4 regions of the Streptomyces platensis genome follow, and region 4 is predicted to be linked to each of the others. Evidence: riboswitches for the same ligand, from Rfam matches in the RefSeq annotation. Region 4 holds a riboswitch; each other region holds the start of a gene.

Region 1 (3,529 bases), 2.9 Mb from region 4:
GCTCCTCGTAGTACTCGGTCATCTCGGCGGCCGAGCGGTCCTTGCCCTCGAACTGGTACTTGCCGTCCTTGTAGAACTCGGAGGCGGCGACGTCCAGCGCGAGCGCGATGTCCTGGCCGGGGGCGTAACCGGCCTGCTTGATGGCCTCCAGGATGAGGTCGAGGGCCTCACGGTTGGAGCCCAGGTTCGGGGCGAAGCCACCCTCGTCACCGAGACCGGTGGACAGGCCGCGCTCCTTCAGGACCTTCTTGAGGGTGTGGTAGACCTCGGTACCCCAGCGCAGCGCCTCGGAGAAGGACTCCGCGCCGATCGGGGCGATCATGAACTCCTGGATGTCCACGTTGGAGTCGGCGTGCGACCCACCGTTGAGGATGTTCATCATCGGGACGGGCAGGACGTGCGCGTTCGGGCCGCCGAGGTAGCGGAACAGCGGGAGGTCGCTGGCCTCGGAGGCGGCGTGCGCGACGGCGAGGGAGACGCCGAGGATGGCGTTGGCGCCGAGCGAGCCCTTGTTGTCGGTGGCGTCCAGGTCGAACATCGCCTGGTCGATCAGCCGCTGCTCGGTCGCGTCGTAGCCGACGAGCTCCGGGCCGATCTGCTCGATGACGGCCAGGACGGCCTTCTCGACGCCCTTGCCGAGGTAGCGGTTCGGGTCGCCGTCGCGGAGCTCGATGGCCTCGAAGGCGCCGGTGGAGGCGCCGGACGGGACGGCGGCACGGCCGGTGCTGCCGTCGTCGAGGCCGACCTCGACCTCGACCGTGGGATTACCTCGCGAGTCGAGAATTTCGCGGGCTACGACGACGTCGATCGACGGCACGTTGTCTCCTTCGTGGGTGTCTGGCGTTCTGCGCATGAGCCTAACGGCCCCGGGCTCGTCCGCCTGCCCTTGGCCCGCTCCGTGGGACGGAACACCCCCGAAAACCTGCCCAAAGGCCCAGTACGCGGGACGTTTGGCACATTGTTCGCCGAACGGGAAAAGTCGCGGAACGGCGCCGGTCAGCGGCCTGCCGACGGCCGGGCGGGCCGGGTGCGGCCCGGAACATGAGAAGCCCCGCCACGGCGCGCTGGGGGGAAGGGCGCGCCGTGACGGGGCGGTCTCACGGAGGGAAAGGGGGCCCGCCGCTCGGGCCCTCAGGAGCCCCGGTGAGCTCCGGCTCAGACGTTGAGCTGCTGACCCGGGATGATCAGGTTCGGGTTGCCGCCGATGACCGACTTGTTGGCCTCGTAGACCGACTTCCAGTTGGTGCCGTGGGCCTTGGCGATCTTGGCGAGGGTGTCGCCCGCCTTGACGGTGTAGTTGCCGTGGCCGGTGGACTTGCGCTCGGCGGAGCGCGAGGCACGGTCCTGGGACGGGGCCTTCTTGACCTCCGGCTTGGCGGACTCCTGCTTCGGCGCGGACTTGGTCTGCGCGGAGGTGTCGACGTCGGGGGACGGACCGCCGGCGGTCAGGTTGCCCGCACCGGCGCAGGACCAGGCGCCCGGGCCCTGGATGGCGAGGAGCTTCTCGGCGGCGGAGATCTGCTGGGCCTTGCTGGCCAGGTCGGCGCGCGGCGCGTACTTGGTGCCACCGGCGGCGGCCCAGCTGGAGTTGGAGAACTGGAGGCCACCGTAGTAGCCGTTACCGGTGTTGATCGACCAGTTGCCGCCGGACTCGCACTGGGCGACCTTGTCCCAGGTGGCGACGGAGGCGGCGGAGGCGGAGGTGGCACCCATCATCGGGACGGCCACGGCGGCACCGGCGACACCGGCGAGGGTGGCGACGCGGACGGCCTTGGAGGGACGACGGTGCTTGCCCTTGAAGATCAGCATGGTTCGTTCGTTTCCTCACCGACGCCTACGAGGTGAGCTGTCGGGTTCGGGCTGATGAGTCGCCCGGCCGGGTACGCAAGCGCACCTGGCTTCACCCCAAGCCGGTTGACCCGTTTTCACGGGCGGGGCCGGCACTTACCTTGGGTCCCCCGCTCCTGCCTTCGGCGCTTGCGCGTCAAGTGCCTTCGACCACCGGCAGGATTCGGCGTGTGATCGAGGGGCTCGCTTTGGCGAGCGATCCTGACGTTAAGCAGTAATGCCCTTGGGGTTCAAACCCCACCATCTGAACCAAGTTGACCGTTTTTGATCACGGGTTGGTTACATATCCGCAGGTGAGGCCCGGTATGCCGGTGTTGCGCACACCGGACCCCACGAGAGTCAACGAGACCCTTGTCTCACTTTCCCAAAAGAGGGCGAAGGGTGCCGAACTACCCTGCGTTCCGCCCGAGATCGAGCTGCTGACCGGGCTGGATCAGGTCCGCGTCGGTGCCGATGACGCCCTCGTTGCGGTCGTAGAGCGCGGGCCATCCGCCGGGCAGCCGGTGGGCCGCGGCGATGGCTGACAGGCTGTCACCCGGGCGCACCGTGTAGTCGCCGCCGGCCGCCGGGCCCGTACGGTGCGCGTCATCGCCCCGCGAGGCGTGCCGGCCGCCGGACCTGCCGTCGTCACCCTTGGCGCCCCCGTCGCCCGCCTCGCCGCGGTGCTTGCCCTTGGCGGGCACCTCACGCGGCGTGCCGGTGCTGTCCGTGCGGCTGCCGTCCTCGGACGGGTCCGTGGAGGGGCTGCCGGACGCGTCGCCGTCGGACGGGGCATCGTCGGACGGGTCGGCGGACTGCGACGGGTCGTGATCGTCGTCCCGGTCGCCGGGCGTCGCCGGGTCGGACGGCTCCGGGCTCGTGGACGCGTCGCCGGGCTCACCGGAGTCCGAGGCGTCGGGCGACGGCGTCGCGTCGGACGGCTGCCCGCTCGGCTCGTCGTCCTTGCCGGCGGAGTCCCCGTGGTCGTGGGAACCGGAGGTGCCCCAGGGGTCGAGGGAACCCTGGGAGTCCGACGGGTCGGGCTCGGGGGTGCTGGTGCCGCCCGGGTCGACCTCCGGGGCCTTGCCGTCGCCGGTCAGCCCCGCGTTCACGGCACAGCTCGGCCAGGCGTCCGGCCCGCGGTCGTCGAGGATCGACTCGGCCACGGCGATCTGCTGGGAGCGACTGGCGTAGTCGGGGCGCGAGGCGTAGGCCGAGCCGCCGTAGTTGTCCCACATTTCCTGGGTCAGCTGGAGGCCGCCGTAGTAGCCGTTGCCCGAGGCGGCGCTCCACACGCCTGCGCTCTCGCACTGGGCGACCTTGTCCCAGGTCGCGGTGTCGGCGGCGTGTGCGCCGCTCGCCCCGAGGAGGGGGAGGGCGAAGCCGGCGCCGGTCACTCCCGCCGTGACAAAGATGGCCGGTGCCTGACGGGGGCGACGATGTCGGCCGTTCCCGGAACGCATGCGGATGCCTTTCGCGCGGCGGTTGAGTTGTCGACGAGCTCTTCGAGCTGCTCGACGAGGCTTCCGGCCGGCCGACGCACGCGAGCGGCACCGTTACAACGGTCCCCCACATCACCGCTTCGACCGATCGAGTGAAGCCTGTCGATCGTAGGGTCGAAAGGTAGCCGGGGTCACGGGTAGTCACAAGTCGGTGTAGCGGAGATCACGTAAAGGTCACGCAGTTGACTCTGCGTCACATA
Region 2 (3,529 bases), 2.3 Mb from region 4:
ACGGAGTGGTGCTCGTGGGAGATCCAGTGGCCGCCGCCGGGCCGCCCCTCCAGCAGCGACCGTACGAGACGCACGAACTCCTCGCGGCGGGCGGGCGGGAGAGAGGGCAGCACGGCGCTGTGGAAGATGACCAGCGTCGCCTCGGGCGGTGCCTCGGCGGCGAGCGCGGGCAGCTCGTCGATCAGATCGCCGCGCACCATCCGCGGCCGCGGCGCCGGCCGCACCGCGTCGACGGCCGCGGACAGCCGGGCCGCACGCTCCCCGTCGCCCGGCCATACGAGCGCCTGGAGCCAGCGCAGATCGTCCCGTTCGTCCACCGGGTCGAGCGGGTCCAGGTCGATGCCGGCCCGCCAGACGATCTGCGGCAGCCGTTCGGGCAGCTCGTCGGCCGCCCCTCCCGTACGGCAGGTCAACACCAGCGGGCTCTCCGGGGCCCCCAGCTCGGCCCGGAGGACGTCGCCCGCCCCGTCTCCGCCGTCGGCCTCGTACCGGTAGCGATAGCGGTCGGGGTGCAGACCCAGCCCCGCGGACGCGCCGGCCTCCAGCAGCGCCAGCGGCTGCGGCAGACGGGCGAGCAGCGGCAGCAGGGTGGCGCAGTGGGCCGGTTCGCCGGTATGCGTGGCGCGCTGCATGAACACCGCGCGCACCTCGTCCCAGTGCCGGATCGTCCACTCGCGCCAGCGTCCGTACGCGGCCGCACCGCGCGGGCCCATTTCGGCGTGCGGGCCGTCGAGATGGCGGACGGCGGCGAGCAGGAGGTCCGGCTGCTGTTTGTGGCCGGCGGGCAGCGAGCCGGACAGCAGATCGCAGAACTCCGGGTCCTGGCTGATCCGCGCGCTCAGCTCCTCGTGTGCGTCCGACCGGCCGCGCGCCTCCCACCAGGAGAACTCCCGGTACCGCTCCGCCACTCCCCACGCGTTACCGGCAGCCCGTCCGGCGTTCCCGGTGTTCCCGACGTTGACGACCATGATCCGACGTTACTGCTCTCACCCTCCGTAACTGAGGGGCACCCCTGTGCATAACGACTGGCACACAATCCGCGCGAGATCGTTTAGGGGTGGCGGGCCAACTCGCCCGGATTGCTGCCCTGCTGGCCGAAAAGGCCGCGCGGTGGCTTGCGCACAGCGCATACGGATTCGTGGGAACGCTTGGAATTCGGTCGCCGTCTCTATTACTGTCCGATAACGCAGCGCGGTCGTCCCAGCCGTCGCCCGAGGCGGCACCGCGCGCCGACGCCGAATCCCGCACGCGCTTTTCACGCACCCCCAAGCACTTCGAACTGCACCTAGGGAACCGGGGAACCACTTCCTTGGGGTGAATCGGACGCCCTCCGCCAGTGGGCGTCCGTAGGAGACCTTCCTGCTCCGAACCCGTCAGCTAACCCGGTAGGCGAGAAGGAAGGAAAGGAGTGCGCCCCCGTGGCGTCCAACAGGCCTACCCCCGAGGACCCGTCCGCCTACGAGCTCGATGACCGAGGTGCCTTCCCCGGCCCCGGTGTCGATGACGGCGACGGACCGTGGGAGGAATGGAATCCCACCGAGGAATCCACCCGTTCCGTTCGAGGCAAGCACCGCGTCGCCAAGCAGCGCGGCGGCGGATTCGCCCGCGGCGGCACCGTCCTGGGTGTCGGCGTCATCGCGGCGGTCGGCGCGAGCGGCATGGCCTCGGCCGAGGACCGTCCGCCGGTGCCGATCTCGATGCCCGACATCGGCGGCATGGCCGACGATCTCTCCGAGAAGCTGCCGGACGCCAAGGAGCTTCCCGGCATCGGCGACCTGATATCCGACGACGGCCCCGCGGCCGCCGACGCCGCCTCGGCTCCCGCCGACGGCACGGCCACCGTCGCTTCCATGGGGACGGGCGCGGACACGGGTAACGCCGCGGGCGCCGGTGAGGCGCTGCGCAGCCGCATCCTCCAGCAGGCCGACGCGCAGCAGGGGAACGCCGAGCAGGAGGCCCGTGAGGCCGCCGAAAAGGCCGCTGTCCAGCAGGCCGCAGCGGAAGCCGCCGCCCACCAGAAGTCGGCCGAAAAGGCCGCAGCAGCCAAGAAGGCGGCCGAGATGGAGGCCAAGCGCGAGGCGGAGGAAGCGGCCCGGCGGAAGGCGGAGGCCGAGCGCCTCGCCAAACTGGCGAAGAGCTTCATCGCCCCCGTGTCCTCCTACACACTCACCGCCGGCTTCGGCCAGGCCGGCGACCGCTGGGCCGCCGACCACACCGGACAGGACTTCGCCGCGCCGACCGGCACCCCCGTCAAGGCGGTGCACTCCGGCACCATCACCCAGGCCGGCTGGGCCGGCTCGTACGGCTACCGCATCGTCCTCACCCTCGACGACGGCACCGAACTCTGGTTCTGCCACCTGTCCTCGATGGTGAAGACCTCCGGCAAGGTCAGCACCGGCGACGTCATCGGCCGCGTCGGCGCCACCGGCAATGTCACCGGCCCCCACCTCCACCTGGAGGTACGCCCCGGCGCCGGCGACCCGATCGACCCGATGCCGTGGCTCCGCGATCACGGGCTCAATGTCTGACCCGTGTAACCGACGGGCTCAACGCGTAACCGACGGCCGCAACGCAGGGCCAACGGTGCAGCGCCGGCCGGAAGCGCCCGCCTGAAGCGCGCCCTCAACCGGCAAGTCGCTAGCGGTAGTTGCCCTTTGCGCGCACCTGGGGGAAGAGGAAGGAATATCTCCTCTTCCCCCGACGCTGCACCAACGTATGACCGCCTCACACAGCGCCTCACACAGCGCTTCAGACATCGCAGGCACTCAGGACACCGCAGGGACTCCAGGCCCCCGAAGCCCCCTCGGCCGCACGCCCCTCGGCTCGCTCTCCGTCTCCCCGCTGTCCCTCGGAGGCAATGTCTTCGGCTGGACGGCCGACGAAGCCACGTCCTTCGCCGTGCTCGACGCGTATGTGGCGGGTGGCGGCAATTTCATCGACACCGCCGACGCCTACTCGTACTGGGTCCCCGGCAACAAGGGCGGCGAATCCGAGACCGTCATCGGCAACTGGCTGGCCTCCCGCGGCAATCGCTCCGAGGTCGTCATCGCCACCAAGGTCGGCGCCCTCCCGGACTACAAGGGGCTGTCCCCGGCCACCATCAAGGCCGCGGTCGACGCCTCCCTCACCCGTCTGCGCACCGACTACATCGACCTCTACTACACCCACTACGACGACGAGTCGGTCGAGGTCCCGGAATTCCTCACCGCCCTCGACGACCTCGTCCGGGCCGGCAAGGTCCGCGAGATCGCCGCCTCCAACATCTCGGCGCAGCGCCTGGAGGAGTCCCTGGCCTGCTCAGCCCGCGAGGGCCTGGCCCGCTATGTGGCCCTCCAGCCCCACTACAACCTGGTCTCCCGCGACACCTACGAGGGCGAACTCGCCGAGGTGGCCGCCCGCCACGACCTGGCCGCCGTGCCGTACTACGCCCTCGCCTCCGGCTTCCTGACCGGCAAGTACCGCCCGGGGACCGCTGTCGACAGCGCCCGCTCCGGAGGCGCCGCCAAGTACGCGGACACCGACCGCGGCC
Region 3 (3,529 bases), 1.2 Mb from region 4:
TCTGCGACGAGCGGTAGTTCTGCTCCAGCAGGATCGTGGTCGCGTCCGGGTAGTCCTCCTCGAACTGGAGGATGTTGCGGATCGTGGCGCCGCGGAAGGCGTAGATCGACTGGTCGGCGTCACCGACGACGCACAGCTCGGCGGCGGTTTCGGCGGGGCCGACCAGTTCGCGTACGAGGGTGTACTGAGCGTGGTTGGTGTCCTGGTACTCGTCGACGAGGACATGGCGGAAGCGGCGGCGGTAGTGCTCGGCGACATCCGGGAAGGCCTGGAGCAGATTGACCGTCGTCATGATGATGTCGTCGAAGTCCAGGGCGTTGGCCTCGCGCAGCCGTGCCTGGTACATCGCATACGCCTCGGCCAGCGTCTTCTCAAAACCTCCCCCAGACTCCGTCTGGGAGGTGCCCCCAGCCGCCGTCCCGGCGAAGGTCTCCTCGTCGATGAGCTCGTTCTTGAGGTTGGAGATCTTCGCGCTGAAGGACTTGGGCGGGTAGCGCTTGGGGTCCAGATCCAGATCGCGGCAGACCAAGGCCATCAGGCGCTTGGAATCGGCGGCGTCGTAGATCGAGAAGGACGAGGTGAAGCCCAGCTTCTTGGACTCGCGGCGCAGGATGCGGACGCAGGCGCTGTGGAAGGTGGAGACCCACATGGCGTTCGCGCGCGGGCCGACCAGCTCCTCGACGCGCTCCTTCATCTCACCGGCGGCCTTGTTGGTGAACGTGATCGCGAGGATCTGGCCGGGGTGGACATGGCGCTCCGCGAGCAGATGCGCGATGCGGTGGGTCAGCACCCGGGTCTTGCCGGAGCCGGCGCCGGCGACGATCAGCAGCGGGCCGCCGGTGTGCACCACGGCGGCCTTCTGCTCGTCGTTGAGCCCCTCCAGCAGCGCCGCCGGGTCGATGGCGGGGCGGGCGGCGCCATCGCGGTAATACGGCTCCCTGGGCGCGGGCGCGTCGAACCTCCCGCCGAAGAGGTCGGCGGGGATCTCCTCCGGGGCCGGGCCGTGCTCGTCCTCGGGGGGCGGGGGGTGCTCCTCCTCGCCCTTGTGGCCGAGGTCCGCCAGGAAGCTGTCGTCAAAGAGGCTGCTCATCGCCCACCGAGTCTAGGCCGCCGCACTGACAGTCCGCCGCGGAGTGGCGGATTGCGGGCCACCTCCGGGCGGTCCCCGGCGCAGCGCCAGGTCAGGAGGCCGGCGGCCGGGCGCCGGCCGGGCGGCGCTTCGTCTACCCGAATCCGACATCTGCCACAACAACCCCCGCATCGCGTTCAGGTCACGAAAAGGTTTCGGGCATATCGAACATCAGCCTTCACAGGAGCCACACGAGTTGGCTAACGTCCTCGCTCAGGCAGCCCGCCTCCCCGCGAACGACAGGTTCGCACGGGCCGCCGACGCCGAGTCCGGCCCTGCCCTCAGGCACCCGGAGCCGGGGACCCACCAGCACCACCGGGGTGAATCGATCCGTACGGCCGTCGCCAGTGGACGTCCGGACCGTAGGGCAAGCCTTCCGTCAGCGACACCGCCCGAACCCGACAGCTAACCCGGTAGGCGGTCCACGGAAGGAGTTGCCGGTCTTGGCGTCGCATCGCAAGCCGCGCACCAGCGTTCTCGCCTCACCCACAGGCCGCCGTACGGCGGCCGGGCTCACCACCGCCGCCCTCGCCTCGGTCACCCTGCTCTCGCAGTCCGCCGACGCGGCCCCCAGGGCACCCAAGCCCACCGTCGAAGAGGTCAAGCAGAAGGTCGACGACCTCTACCACCAGGCCGAGGTGGCCACCCAGAAATACAACGCCGCCAAGGAGCGCGCCGACGGACAGCGCCACACCGTGGACAGCCTGCTCGACGCCTCCGCCAAGCGCGCCGAGAAGATGAACGAGTCCCGGCGTCTGTTGGGCACCTTCGCCTCGGCGCAGTACCGGACCGGCGGCATGAACCCGACGGCGCAGCTGATGCTCGCCAAGGACCCGCAGCAGTTCGTCGACCGCAACCACCTCATGGAGCGGCTGACCGGCCGGCAGAAGCAGGCCGTCACCGACTACCAGGAGCAGCAGGCGGCGGCCACCAAGCAGCGCGCCGAGGCGACCCGCAGCCTGGAGCGGTTGCAGGCGTCGCAGGCCTCCCTCAAGGAGTCCAAGCGCTCAGTCCAGGACAAGCTGGCCGAGGCCCGGCAGCTGCTCTCCCGGCTGACCGCCCAGGAGAAGGCGCGGCTCGCGGAGCTGGAACGCCAGAAGGAGGCGGCGGCCAAGCGCCGGGCCGCGGAGGAGGCGCGCAAGCAGCAGGAGCGGGAGCGCCAGCGGCAGCAGGACGGCGGCGGCTCGACCGGAGGCTCCACCGGTGGCGGGTCCACGGGCGGCTCCACGGGCGACTCAGCCACCAGCAAGGGCGCCAAGGCGCTCGCCTTCGCCCGCGCCCAGATCGGCAAGCCGTACGTCTGGGGCGCGACCGGACCCACTTCCTACGACTGCTCGGGGCTGACCCAGGCGGCGTGGAAGGCGGCGGGTGTCGATCTGCCGCGGACGACCTGGGACCAGGTCAAGGTGGGCCAGCGGGTGGCCACCAAGGATCTTCAGCCCGGCGACCTGGTCTTCTTCTATGACGACATCAGCCACGTCGGCATGTACCTGGGCGACGGGAAGATGGTCCACGCTCCGAAGCCGGGCGCCAGCGTCCGGGAGGAGTCGATCTACTACATGCCGATATACGGGAGCGTCCGCCCGGGCTGACCCTGGCCCGCTCCCCCACCAGACCACCCCCCACGGTCACCCCCCACACGCCACCGCGCGGCCCTCGCTTCCGTATCCGGAGGCGAGGACCGCGCGGTGTGCCGTAGTGGGGCGCTCGTCAGGTCCAGAGCACCGCGATGAAGATGTTGGCCACGGTCAGGCCGCCGACCGCGCCGAAGAGCGGCTTGTCGACCGTCTCGTCGTCCCGCTTGACGTAGACCAGCGCCAGGATCACCACCAGGACGGCCATCTTGATGCCGAGCTTGATGTTGTTGAGCGGGTGGTCCTGGGCCTGGTTGAGGCCGACCAGCACGATGCCGGTGACCAGCATCGTCAGTGCGCCGTGCAGCATGGCCGGCACGAAGCGGGCGGTGCCCGCGCTCATCGCCTTCATCTGGGTCAGAAAGCCGCCCAGCAGGGAGGCGATGCCGATGATGTGCAGGCCGACGAAGATATTGGTTACTACGTCCATAGTGCTGGATCGTAGCCGCCGTATAGCACGGCCCTTCGGGCAGGGCGCCCACTATCGCCGCTTCGGTCAGGCCAGGCCGGTCCCGGCCGTACGGCCATGGCGCCGCGGTCACCCGCGTACCCGCCGCGGTCGAAAGCGGACAATGCCGGGCAAGCGCACTCACTGCCGCAACACCCAGGCTTAGCGTCCTCCTCCAGGCGGCCGACTCCCCGCCTCGCCGGTCTCCCACCGGCGTTCCGTCGGCCGCCCCCGCCGAGAGGTGCGGCGGCGGCCCGTTGCCCCCGTGACGGACCGCCGCCGGACCCGCGGCTCGAAGGGAAGGAAGTGACGGCCACC
Region 4 (3,529 bases):
GATCCGCGGGGTTGCCGTGACGGGCCCGCTCGCGGCCGAGCCGTACCAGGCCGCGGAGCACCTTGAGGTGGGCCGGGCTGCGACGGGCGGCCGCGCGGGCGGCGCCCAGCGGCTCCAACAGGGCGCGGATGTCCAGGAGGTCGGCGGCCTCTTGCTCGGTGGGCTCGGCGACACAGGCGCCCGCGTGGTGGCGGGTGGTGATGAAGCCCTCGGACTGAAGGGTGCGCAGCGCTTCGCGCACCGGCACTCTGGAGACGCCGTAACGGGCCGCCAGGATCTCCTCGATCAGCCGGCTCCCCGGCGCCAGCGCACCGGAGACAATGTCGTCGCGAATCGCCGTGCACACCGCATGCGCGGAAATATGGCCTCGCATCTTCCGTGCCTCCGCCGTAATCCCCTGGAAACGCCGCCGGTCGGCGACTTTTCCGTGACTCTATTCGACCGGCACGGCTTTTCCGACGGCGCCTGGTTATTCATGGATAACTTTTGGCCGGAAGTCGCGGGCCCGCGGCGTAACCGGTGCGCGCACCGCACTCCGGATACGCCGGAGCCCCGGCCGTGGGACCGGGGCTCCGGAAGGACGCTCGGCGTGTGGCAGGCCCCGTAGGGGGCGCGGCACCGGCGCGACACGGATCAGACGTTGACGCCGTGCCCGCGCAGGTAGGAGACCGGGTCGATGTCCGAGCCGTAGTCGGCGCCGGTGCGGGCCTCGAAGTGCAGGTGCGGGCCGGTGACGTTGCCGGTGGCGCCGGAGAGGCCGATCTGCTGGCCCGGGGTGACCTGCTGGCCGACCGAGACACCGAGCGACGACAGGTGGCCGTACTGGGTGTACGTGCCGTCGTTCATCTTGATCACGATGTTGTTGCCGTACGAGCCGCCCCAGCCGGCCTCGACGACGGTGCCCGAGCCGACCGCGTGGACGCTGGTGCCGGAGGCCGCGTGGAAGTCGATGCCGGTGTGGCTGCCGGAGGACCACAGGCCGCTGGAGGCCTTGTAGGAGGTGGAGACGTAGGAGTCGGAAATCGGGGCGACGAAGGCGTTGAGGCGCTTGCGCTCCGCGTCGCGGGCGGCGCGCACCTTGGCCTCGTGGGCGGCCTTGGCCTTCTTCTTCGCCGCCTCGGCACGCCGCTTGGCCTCGTCGGCCTGCTTCTTGGCGACGGCCTCGGCCTTCGCCCGCGCCGCGGCGATCTCCGCGTCGGCCTGCTGCGCGTCGGCCTGGGCCTCGACACGGCTGGCGGTCTCGTCCCCCAGCACGACGGCCTGCTGGAGACCGGTGTCGTGCGGGCGTGCCTCGTCCGTCGCGGCCAGCGCCGGCGAGGCCACGGAAGCGACCACACCACCGGCCGCGAGGGTGGCTATGCCGGCGATGTTGCGGCCCGTCTTGACGGGACGGCTCGTGCGACGGTGCTTCCCGGTGGCACGGATGAACGCCATGTGCTGGCTTGTCCTTTCCCTCCTTCTCGCCTACCGGGTTAGCTGACGGGTTCGGAGCAGGAAGGTCTCCTACGGACTCCTCGGAGAGGAGCCCGATTCACCCCAAGGGACATATGGGTCCCCGGCTCCCCTGGCTCGCGCCGTACGGGGACTCGGCGATGACTGCCCGGTGCCACTGTTGTGGCGGACTTGTGACGAACAGCCGGACCGACGCTAAACGGGGCAACTTTCAATCGGCAAACAGATCAGCGCTTTTGTGCGGGATGCCACAAGAACCGCGGCACCAGCCGCGATAAACCGGACATACAGCGGCTCCCGTGGCCGATAAGCACCACGGGAGCCGCATGTCGATATATGACCTTCCGTCACCACGGCGGGGCTAGCCGCTGACGACGGTCACCTCACCGATGCCCAGCGCCTTGACCGGCTCGGCGATCTGTGCCGCATCGCCCACCAGGACCGTCACCAGCCGGTCCACGGGGAAGGCGTTGACCGCCGCCGCGGTCGCCTCGACCGTGCCGGTCTCCGCGAGGCGGGCGTACAACTGCGCCTGGAAGTCGTCCGGCAGCTGCTGCTCCACCTGGTCGGCCAGGGTGCCCGCGACGGCCGCCGCGGTCTCGTACTTCAGCGGCGCGACCCCGACGAGGTTCTGCACGGCGACATCCCGCTCCTCGTCCGTCAGCCCCTCTGCCGCGAGGGTGCGCAGCACCTTCCACAGGTCCTCGAGCGCCGGGACGGTGGAGCCGGTGTCCACCGAGCCGCTGATGGCCAGCAGGGCGGCGCCCGTGGACCCCTCGGGGGAGGTGGGGGCGGTGGAGCGCAGCACCTGGCCGAAGGCCCGCACTCCGTAGGTGTAGCCCTTCTCCTCCCGCAGCACGCGGTCCAGACGGGAGGTGAGGGTGCCGCCCAGGCAGTACGTGCCGAGGACCTGTGCGGGCCACACCCGGTCGTGCCGGTCGGCACCGATACGGCCGATGAGCAGCTGCGTCTGGACGGCCCCGGGGCGGTCCACGATCACCACCCGGCCGGTATCGTCGGCGACGATCGGCGCGGCCGTCAGCGGCTCGGCCGTGGAGCCGGTCCAGGCGCCGAGGGTGCCGGCGAGCGCCGCGTCGAGGTCGACGCCGGTGAGGTCACCGACGATGACGGCGGTGGCCGTGGCGGGCCGTACATGGGCGTCGTAGAAGGCACGGACGGCCGCGGCGTCGATGCGTGCGACGGTCTCCTCGGTGCCCTGCCGGGGCCGCGACATGCGGGCGGTGGCCGGGAACAGCTCCTTGGACAGCGCCATCGCGGCACGGCGGGCCGGGTTGGCGAGCTCGTGCGGAATCTCGTCGAGGCGGTTGCGGACCAGCCGCTCGACCTCGCTCTCCGGGAAGGCGGGCGCCCGCAGCGCGTCGGCGAGCAGGCCGAGCGCGCGGTTCAGCCGGGACACCGGCACTTCGAGGGAGACCCGTACGCCGGGGTGGTCGGCGTGCGCGTCCAGAGTGGCGCCGCAGCGTTCCAGCTCGGCGGCGAACTCCTCCGCGTCCAGCGTGTCGGTGCCCTCGGACAGCGCACGCGCCATGATCGTGGCGACGCCGTCCAGGCCCGCGGGCTCGGCATCCAGCGGCGCGACGAGATTGATCTCGACGGCGACGACCTGCTGGCCGGGACGGTGGCTCGTCAGGAGGGTGAGCCCGTTGGGGAGTTGGCTGCGCTCAGGGGCAGGGAAGGCCCACGGCTTGGGCGCGCCCCCCTGGGGCTGCGGGTGGAAGTCCATGGTGCTCACGGGGGAATCGGCGTGGGTGGTGGCGTCGCTCACTGGTCCGCCTTCCCTTCCTCGGTGTCGGCGGCGTCGGTCGGCTCGGTGGGCTCGTAGACGAGCACCGCGCGGTTGTCGGGGCGCAGCCGGGCCTTGGCGACGGCCTGCACCTCCTCCGGGGTGATGTCCAGCACGCGCTGGACGGCGGTCAGCGCGAGCTGCGGGTCACCGAACAGGACGGCGAAGCGGCACAGTTCGTCGGCGCGGCCGCTGACCGTGGCCAGCCGGTCGAGCCATTCGCGCTCCAGCTGGGCCTGCGCCCGCTCCATCTCTTCCGGCGTCGGCCCCTCG

Evidence for each region. A riboswitch is a leader RNA that binds a small molecule or an ion and turns the genes downstream of it on or off. The one in region 4 is predicted to bind cyclic di-AMP.
Region 1: it holds a riboswitch for cyclic di-AMP, as region 4 does, so the genes downstream of both, CP981_RS15795 (LysM peptidoglycan-binding domain-containing protein) here and CP981_RS28870 (M23 family metallopeptidase) in region 4, are expected to answer to the same signal.
Region 2: it holds a riboswitch for cyclic di-AMP, as region 4 does, so the genes downstream of both, CP981_RS18330 (M23 family metallopeptidase) here and CP981_RS28870 (M23 family metallopeptidase) in region 4, are expected to answer to the same signal.
Region 3: it holds a riboswitch for cyclic di-AMP, as region 4 does, so the genes downstream of both, CP981_RS23785 (C40 family peptidase) here and CP981_RS28870 (M23 family metallopeptidase) in region 4, are expected to answer to the same signal.

What each region holds. Positions count from the first base shown of each region.
Region 1 is NZ_CP023691.1:3,622,834-3,626,362, forward strand. It holds gene eno (phosphopyruvate hydratase) at 1-817, opposite strand, end outside; gene CP981_RS15795 (LysM peptidoglycan-binding domain-containing protein) at 1,156-1,809, opposite strand; cyclic di-AMP (ydaO/yuaA leader) riboswitch at 1,817-1,986, opposite strand; gene CP981_RS15800 (LysM peptidoglycan-binding domain-containing protein) at 2,238-3,290, opposite strand.
Region 2 is NZ_CP023691.1:4,166,895-4,170,423, reverse strand. It holds gene CP981_RS18335 (DUF2332 domain-containing protein) at 1-968, opposite strand, end outside; cyclic di-AMP (ydaO/yuaA leader) riboswitch at 1,253-1,407, shown strand; gene CP981_RS18330 (M23 family metallopeptidase) at 1,419-2,528, shown strand; gene CP981_RS18325 (aldo/keto reductase) at 2,716-3,529, shown strand, end outside.
Region 3 is NZ_CP023691.1:5,356,921-5,360,449, reverse strand. It holds gene pcrA (DNA helicase PcrA) at 1-1,090, opposite strand, end outside; cyclic di-AMP (ydaO/yuaA leader) riboswitch at 1,381-1,565, shown strand; gene CP981_RS23785 (C40 family peptidase) at 1,573-2,721, shown strand; gene CP981_RS23780 (hypothetical protein) at 2,840-3,193, opposite strand; gene CP981_RS23775 (C40 family peptidase) at 3,518-3,529, shown strand, end outside.
Region 4 is NZ_CP023691.1:6,512,507-6,516,035, reverse strand. It holds gene CP981_RS28875 (GntR family transcriptional regulator) at 1-373, opposite strand, end outside; gene CP981_RS28870 (M23 family metallopeptidase) at 634-1,434, opposite strand; cyclic di-AMP (ydaO/yuaA leader) riboswitch at 1,447-1,602, opposite strand; gene CP981_RS28865 (M16 family metallopeptidase) at 1,814-3,196, opposite strand; gene CP981_RS28860 (M16 family metallopeptidase) at 3,235-3,529, opposite strand, start outside.